3 regions of the Pelagibacterium mangrovi genome follow, and region 1 is predicted to be linked to each of the others. Evidence: predicted binding sites of a transcription regulator. Region 1 holds the regulator's gene; each other region holds the start of a gene.
What was found. Region 1 encodes LexA, which represses DNA repair genes until DNA is damaged. Its sites were predicted from a motif close to TGTTCNNNNTGTGTTCNG; they were not measured.
Positions count from the first base shown of each region.

Region 2: a site for LexA is predicted at 1,341-1,358, ahead of ruvC (crossover junction endodeoxyribonuclease RuvC). Genes of this name have one in related genera too.
Region 3: a site for LexA is predicted at 754-771, ahead of V4T21_RS17615 (2'-5' RNA ligase family protein). Genes of this name have one in related genera too.

Region 1 covers NZ_JBAFXA010000003.1:232,560-234,824, reverse strand. Annotated here, with positions in the region: gene V4T21_RS06280 (ComEC/Rec2 family competence protein) at 1-1,002, shown strand, start outside; gene lexA (transcriptional repressor LexA) at 1,051-1,758, opposite strand; gene V4T21_RS06270 (CsgG/HfaB family protein) at 1,956-2,265, opposite strand, start outside.
Region 2 covers NZ_JBAFXA010000001.1:476,191-478,455, reverse strand. Annotated here, with positions in the region: gene ruvB (Holliday junction branch migration DNA helicase RuvB) at 1-136, opposite strand, end outside; gene ruvA (Holliday junction branch migration protein RuvA) at 180-797, opposite strand; gene ruvC (crossover junction endodeoxyribonuclease RuvC) at 794-1,297, opposite strand; gene V4T21_RS02295 (GGDEF domain-containing protein) at 1,483-2,265, shown strand, end outside.
Region 3 covers NZ_JBAFXA010000011.1:10,386-12,650, forward strand. Annotated here, with positions in the region: gene V4T21_RS17605 (metallophosphoesterase) at 1-3, opposite strand, end outside; gene V4T21_RS17610 (TetR/AcrR family transcriptional regulator) at 160-720, shown strand; gene V4T21_RS17615 (2'-5' RNA ligase family protein) at 906-1,355, shown strand; gene V4T21_RS17620 (methylated-DNA--[protein]-cysteine S-methyltransferase) at 1,352-1,864, opposite strand; gene V4T21_RS17625 (BON domain-containing protein) at 1,982-2,265, opposite strand, start outside.

The sequences.
Region 1 (2,265 bases):
GCGCTGATCATCATCATCTTCGAGCCCTCGACCGTATTCCGGGCGTCGTTCCAGCTTTCATTCGCCGCCGTTGTCGCGCTGATAGCGGCATATGAACTGGTTCGGCGACGGCGGGACAATCGAGAAACACCGGTTCGCGCCAAGGCTTTCGGCATGACGATCGGTGTTGCGATGACCAGCGTCATCGCCGGATTGGCGACGGTCGTCTTCACGGCCTATCACTTTCAGCAGACGGCACCATTCGGTGTGGTCGGCAATCTCATGATCATGCCGATTGTGAGCTTCGTGATGATGCCGGCGGCGTTGCTCGGCACGCTATTGATCCCGATTGGGCTTGATGTTTTGCCCTACGCGGCCTTGGGCTGGAGCATCGAGGCAATGCTCTGGTGCGCCGCCTTCGTGCGCGAGTTGAGCGGCGGATTCGATCCCAGTCCGATCCTCTCGCCAGCCGCCCTGATTGTAGCCCTGGCTGCGCTGGCGTGGCTTGCCTATTTCCGCAATAGGATACGGCTTTCAGGCCCCATACTCGCCGTTCCGATCATCACGATCTTTTGCATCGAGCGGGCGCCCGACATATTTATCGCCGACCAAAGCCAGGCCGTTGCGGTCCGCCACGACGGGGCGGTCGCCCTGATGGCGGGCCGAAACGGCACATTCGCCACCAACGTCTGGTCGGAGCGCTACATCACTTCCATAGCGGACAGTCACGATGCAACCCGCTGCGATAGCCTCGGCTGCGTGCTCGAAACCGATCAGGGATACACGATCGCCCTCGTCAAGGACCGATCGGCATTCGATGAGGATTGCCGGATCGCCGACGTGGTGATCGCCCGCATCAAAGCGCCTGAAGTCTGTCGATCAGCCGCCCATCTGGTCATCGATGCATCCGAACTTGCGCGCTACGGGGCGCATATGGTCGACTGGAATGGTCCCGAGGCTTCCCCCACCATACGGACCGGGATCGATACGCCCTCGCGCCCGTGGCGGCTGGCGTCGGATTAGGAAAAATTCCGTCATCCCAAAGTCCGGGACTTATAGTCTTTGCGCTGCTCAATAGCGCCGCAAAAGTCCCACAAGCCGCCCCTGAACCTTCACGCGATCCGGCCCGAAAATGCGGGTCTCATACGCCGGATTGGCCGCTTCGAGCGCCACGGCATTGCCCTTCTTGCGCAGACGCTTGAGGGTCGCTTCTTCGTCATCGACCAGAGCGACGACGATTTCACCATTGCCTGCAGCGTCCTGCTTGCGGATCAGCACCGTGTCACCATCGAAAATACCGGCGTCGACCATCGAATCCCCGCGCACTTCCAGCGCGAAATGCTCTCCGGCACCCAGCATCTCAGGGGGAACGGCTATCGAGTGAGAGTGAGTCTGGATCGCTTCGATGGGAACACCAGCCGCGATGCGCCCCATGACGGGAATGGAAACCGAACCACCATTTTCCGCAGTGGCGGCCACCGGCTTGGCGGGAACCTTGCCCAGATTACCTTCGATGACGCTCGGCTCGAACCGCGCCTTGCGGCCGCCCAAGGACGGATTCATCGAATCGGGAAGCTTGACAACCTCCAGCGCGCGCGCCCGGTTGGGCAGGCGGCGAATAAACCCGCGTTCCTCAAGGGCCGTGATCAAACGGTGAATCCCCGATTTCGACTTGAGATCAAGCGCTTCCTTCATTTCGTCGAAAGAGGGCGGGATGCCGCTCTCCTTCATCCGCTCATGAATGAACATCAGAAGTTCGTGCTGCTTGCGCGTCAACATTGTCGGGCCCCTCGGCGGCGTAGAATCGGAACAAATATTGAACTTTTATACGTGTTCCGGAAATGTTCTGCAAGTGTTTCGATAGAATTACATTCGTGCGGAACATTGAACGCGCGACGCGGCTATGATCTTCAGATCTTGGTTCGGCAGGAATTTTCGGCGCAGGACCGGGAAATGCTTGCGACAATGACCGACGGTCAACTTGCTCCGGTGGCCACCTCGGCACGATGCACGGCCTGTTCGGAACGGAGCTCCTGGGTAACCTCGGGCAGACGGCTGTCGCACGAGCCGTTGTGGTTCACGATGGAGGAGACGATGTCATACGCAGCTTCGGCCAACACCCAGCGGATGCCCGCATGCAGCCCTTCCTGCGACTTGTCGCCGATCCGGATATCGTAAAGATCGTTCGAAAAGAAGCGGAAGACCGAGGCGTAAACCTCCGTCCCGACAGCCTGTTTCGAATAGGTGCCTGCGCGCACGATTTCCGTCGATTCCGTATCGGTGACC
Region 2 (2,265 bases), on a different contig from region 1:
GCCGCGCGGCCTCGATGAACACCTGCAGATTGGCGCGCGCCGCCTCCTGCCCGATGAACTCGGAAAAACCCGAGGGGCGAAGCGATACGTCGAGGCTGTCGTCGCGCCCGGAAGCGGCGTCGGTGAGGTCGGTCATTGTGCCTTGCTATTGCTCGAGGCCCGCGATTGCAACGCCCCACTCACGAACTCAATTCCCGTAGCCCCAGCCTGATAAGCTTTTCGGTCGCCGTGTCCTCGCCCTCTTTCGCCACCACGCGCGCCACGGCGCCCGATGCCTGGGCCTGGGCGTAGCCGAGATTGACGAGGGCGGAGACGGCGTCGGAAACATTGCTGCCGGCGACGCCCTCTCCCAACGCGGTTTGCAGGCCGATGACGCCGGCGTCCACCGCGCCGAGCGCAGGCACCTTGCCCTTGAGTTCGGAGACGATGCGCTGGGCGAGCTTGGGACCCACGCCGGGGGCACGGCCGACCATCGCCTTGTCCTGCAGCGCGATAGCCGAGGACAGATCCGAGGGCGAGAGCGTGGAGAGGATGCCAAGCGCGACGCGCGAACCCACTCCCTGCACGGTCATCAGCAGCTTGAACCAGAGCTTTTCGGTTTCGGTCGCAAAGCCATAGAGCCGGATCATATCCTCGCGAACGATCATCTCGATGAACAGCGCCGCCGCCTCGCCCACGCGCGGCAGCGCCTGTAGCGTGCGGCCGGAGCAATGGGCCTCGTAGCAGACGCCGTTGACGTCGATGAGCGCGATGTCGTCGCCGATGGTCTCGACGATCCCCTTGAGCTTTCCGATCATGCGCTCTTGGCCAGCTTGCGGTGTTGCCGGTGGTGGGCATGACAGATGGCGATGGCCAGCGCATCGGCGGCGTCGGCCGATTTGAAATTGGCGGCCGGCATCAGCGTCTTGACCATCAACTCGATCTGCTTTTTTTCCGCGTGTCCGGTGCCCACGACCGACTTCTTGACCAGATTGGCCGAATATTCGCCTACCGGCAGACCCATCGAGGCCGGCGTCATCACCGCGATGCCGCGCGCCTGACCGAGCAGCAGGGTGGACCGCGCCCCGGCGTTGACGAAGGTTTCCTCCACCGCAGCTTCGGTGGGGTGATGTTCGGCGATCAGCCGCATCAACCCTTCATGAAGATGGACCAACCGCAGCGCCAATTCCTCATCGACGGCCGGGGTGAGCACGCCACAGGCTATGAACCGAAGCCGATTGCCCTCGGCCTCTATGATTCCCCACCCGGTCCGCCGAAGCCCCGGATCGATCCCCATGATTCGCACCACTTCCAACATGCTCCCAGTCTAGGCCAACGGATATGACCCTACAAAGAACAAAGTGAACAAAGCGAAAACATTCCTGTTGATACTTCCTGTGGATTCCGCGCGATAGGCGGCATTTGCGCGATGGCCGCAAGATTGTGTTCACCCCTTAAGTCCTAGTGTCCGCCCCGGACGCGGAAATTTTCAGGACAGCATGGATGAAGCGGGAATTCAGACTGCCACGGCAGGCCTGGGCGAAAATCGCAATACGGACCACCAAATATACGGTGTTTGCCGTCATCATCTCCGCCATCGTCTCCTCCGCGCTGCTCGAAATCTTTTCCCAGGGGATAAACGAGGTCGGGCTGATCGCGGCCGTCGTGGCGCCGATCATCCTGGGCGGGCCGATGGTATTCGGCATGACGATGCGCCAGTTCCAGTTGCAGATGGCCTATGAACGGCTGGAGGCCGCGGCGGCGCGCGACAGCCTCACCAATTGCTTCAATCACGGTGCTTTCGTCGAAGCGGCGACCGCCGCGCTCACGGATGAGGCCAATCCCGGCGGGACGTTGCTGGTGATCGATGCCGATCACTTCAAATCCATCAACGATCGCTTCGGCCATGCTAGCGGCGATACAGCGCTCAAGCTGATCGTCACCGCCATCGCCGCCTCGGTCGAGCCGCAAGATATCATCGGACGGCTGGGCGGAGAGGAATTCGGCGTATTGCTGCACGGGTCCGATATCGAGCCGGCCCGAAGCACCGCCGAGGCGATCCGTCAGGCCGTCCGGAAAATCGAATTCACCGCCGACGACCAAAGCTGCACGCTCTCGGTCAGTATCGGGGGAGCGATTGCCCAAAGTGCCGTCGATTTCGGCGGCCTGTTCCGGCTGGCCGACGAGCGGCTTTATAAGGTCAAGCAAACCGGGCGCAACGGGATCGATATCGTGGCGATGCCCACAGGACCGTCGGTGGGAGCCGGCAGACTCTATCGCGAACCC
Region 3 (2,265 bases), on a different contig from region 1:
CATGACGCTTGTCCTGCTGTTGATGCTGCGCCCTCGGCGCCCTGGACCAGTCGATCGCTTGCATCCCGCCGCGTTCGAGACGGCTTGTGCCCGGTCGAGAAGACAGCTACCTTGGCAACATGACGGATGAATGAAGGTTCATTCACTATGCATATGCCTGTGAATAAACGGGATCGAATCCTCGATGCCGCCGCCCAGTTGATTGTGGAAAACGGATTGCAGTGCTCGATGGCCGCGATCGCGGTGCGCGCGGGCGTGGCCACCGGCTCGCTCTACAATTACTTTCCGTCAAAGAAAGCGCTGGTGCTTGGCGTTTACGCACGCGTGGGCGAAGAAATGGCGGCCACCATGATGGTCGAGCACGCCGAAAACGTCGATCATGGTGCGCGCATCCGCCGATACATTTCCGACTACATCGCCTTCATCCTCGAAGGTCCCGAGCGGGCGCGGATATTCGAATATCTCGACAATTCGCCCGAACTCAGTCGTGCCGATATCGCGGCGACATTCTCCGGCTTCCTCGACTATACCCGGCGGTTGTTCGAGGACGGCCAGAAGTCCGGGCAGGTGCGCGAAGGGCAATCCTTTCTTCTGGCGAGTTTCGTGCGCGGCGCCATCCGCCACGCGATCAAGCGCCGTCGCCTAGATCCCCGACCGATTGCGACCGAAGAGGTCGATCAGATCGCGGACATGTGCTGGCAGGCCATCGCGCGTCGGTAGACTCCTCGGCGGTGGACAAAGCCAACGAGAAATGAGAACATAATAGGAACATTTGATGTGGAGGCGTCAGAATGTTCTCATTGGATTTATTCGCGGACCAACCCGCACCATTCGCAAATCGCTGCTATTTTGCCCTGCGCCCGACCGAAGAGATAGCTGGACCCATCGAGGATTTCGCGCGAGCGATGAAATATCGTCTAGGGCTCGAAGGAAGCGTCTATCGGGCCGACCGGCTCCATGTTTCGCTTTGCCCGGTGGGAGGGCGCGGGGTCCGCAAGGGCGATATCGATGCGGCAATGGATGCCGCGGCCTCTATCAGATGCGGCGCGTTTCCAGCCTGGTTCGATACGGTTTCGCTCTTTGGAGGGCCGGGAAACAGATGCATCGTGCTTCACGGCAATCAGGCCTCGGGCGCTTTGCTCGCATTTCACCGGCAGTTGCAATCGGCTTTGATCAAGTCCGCCCTGCCTCCGGGGAAATGGAACTTCCATCCCCACATCACTCTGCTGCGGCCTACTCCGGCGATAAACGAAATCAGGCTCACCCGGCCGATCGAGTGGACGGTGCGCGAATTCGTGTTGGCTCAGAAAGGCAAGGGCAGGGCGCTCGACATCGGGCGGTGGCCGTTGGGCTAGAGCCCGCCGGCGGCGCGGTCCTCCAGACCGAGCAGATAACGCTTTGCATCCAGTCCCCCGGCAAACCCGGTAAGGCTGCCGTCAGCTCCGATCAGGCGATGGCATGGCACGATGATCGAAAGCGGGTTGCGCCCATTGGCAGCGCCGACAGCGCGAGCGGCTGACGGTTTTCCCAAGTCCACAGCCAAGTCGCCATAGCTGCGCCTCACGCCATAGGGAATATCGAGAAGCGCCGCCCAGACGATTTTCTGAAACGGCGTGCCGGGGAAAGACAGCGGCAATTCGAAACGAGTGCGCTGCCCGGCAAAATACTCGCCCAATTGGCGTTCGGTCAAACCCAGTACGGGATGGCCGGAATCAACCGTAAGAGGACCCAACGGAACTCGGCGCGGATCGTCGTTCTCCCAAAGCACAGCCACCAATGCGTCTGGGGCGGCCACCAGCGTCAGTGTGCCCACGGGCGAGGGTATCGTCTTGCCAAAAAGGGTCAGGGCAAAGGCTCCTTGCAATAGGGGCCATTGTGACGCTGCAAGGAAAATCCGCCACCCGAATTTGACTGGAGTTTTGAGTGCGTCCGTTAGCGGCAAAAACAGGCCCCGCCACCAAGGGCAGGGCCTGCCAAAATATCACCGAGCGGTGGTGGAACCGTCATTGTCGCGCGCCTGCGCGACCCGAAGGTTGTTCTGGACATGACTCACGCCGGAGACGTCGTCGACGATATCTTCAGCGCGGCGCTTGTCCTGCCTGTTGGTGACATTGCCGCTCAGGGTCACCTCACCGCCCGAAACCGACACTTCGATATTGGAAGCATCGAGCATCCAGTCATCGGTCAGCCGATCATGGACGTCCTCGCTGATCCTGTCGTCAGAGCGGGTATATCCGCGCGGCCCACGGCCACGATGGTGATTTT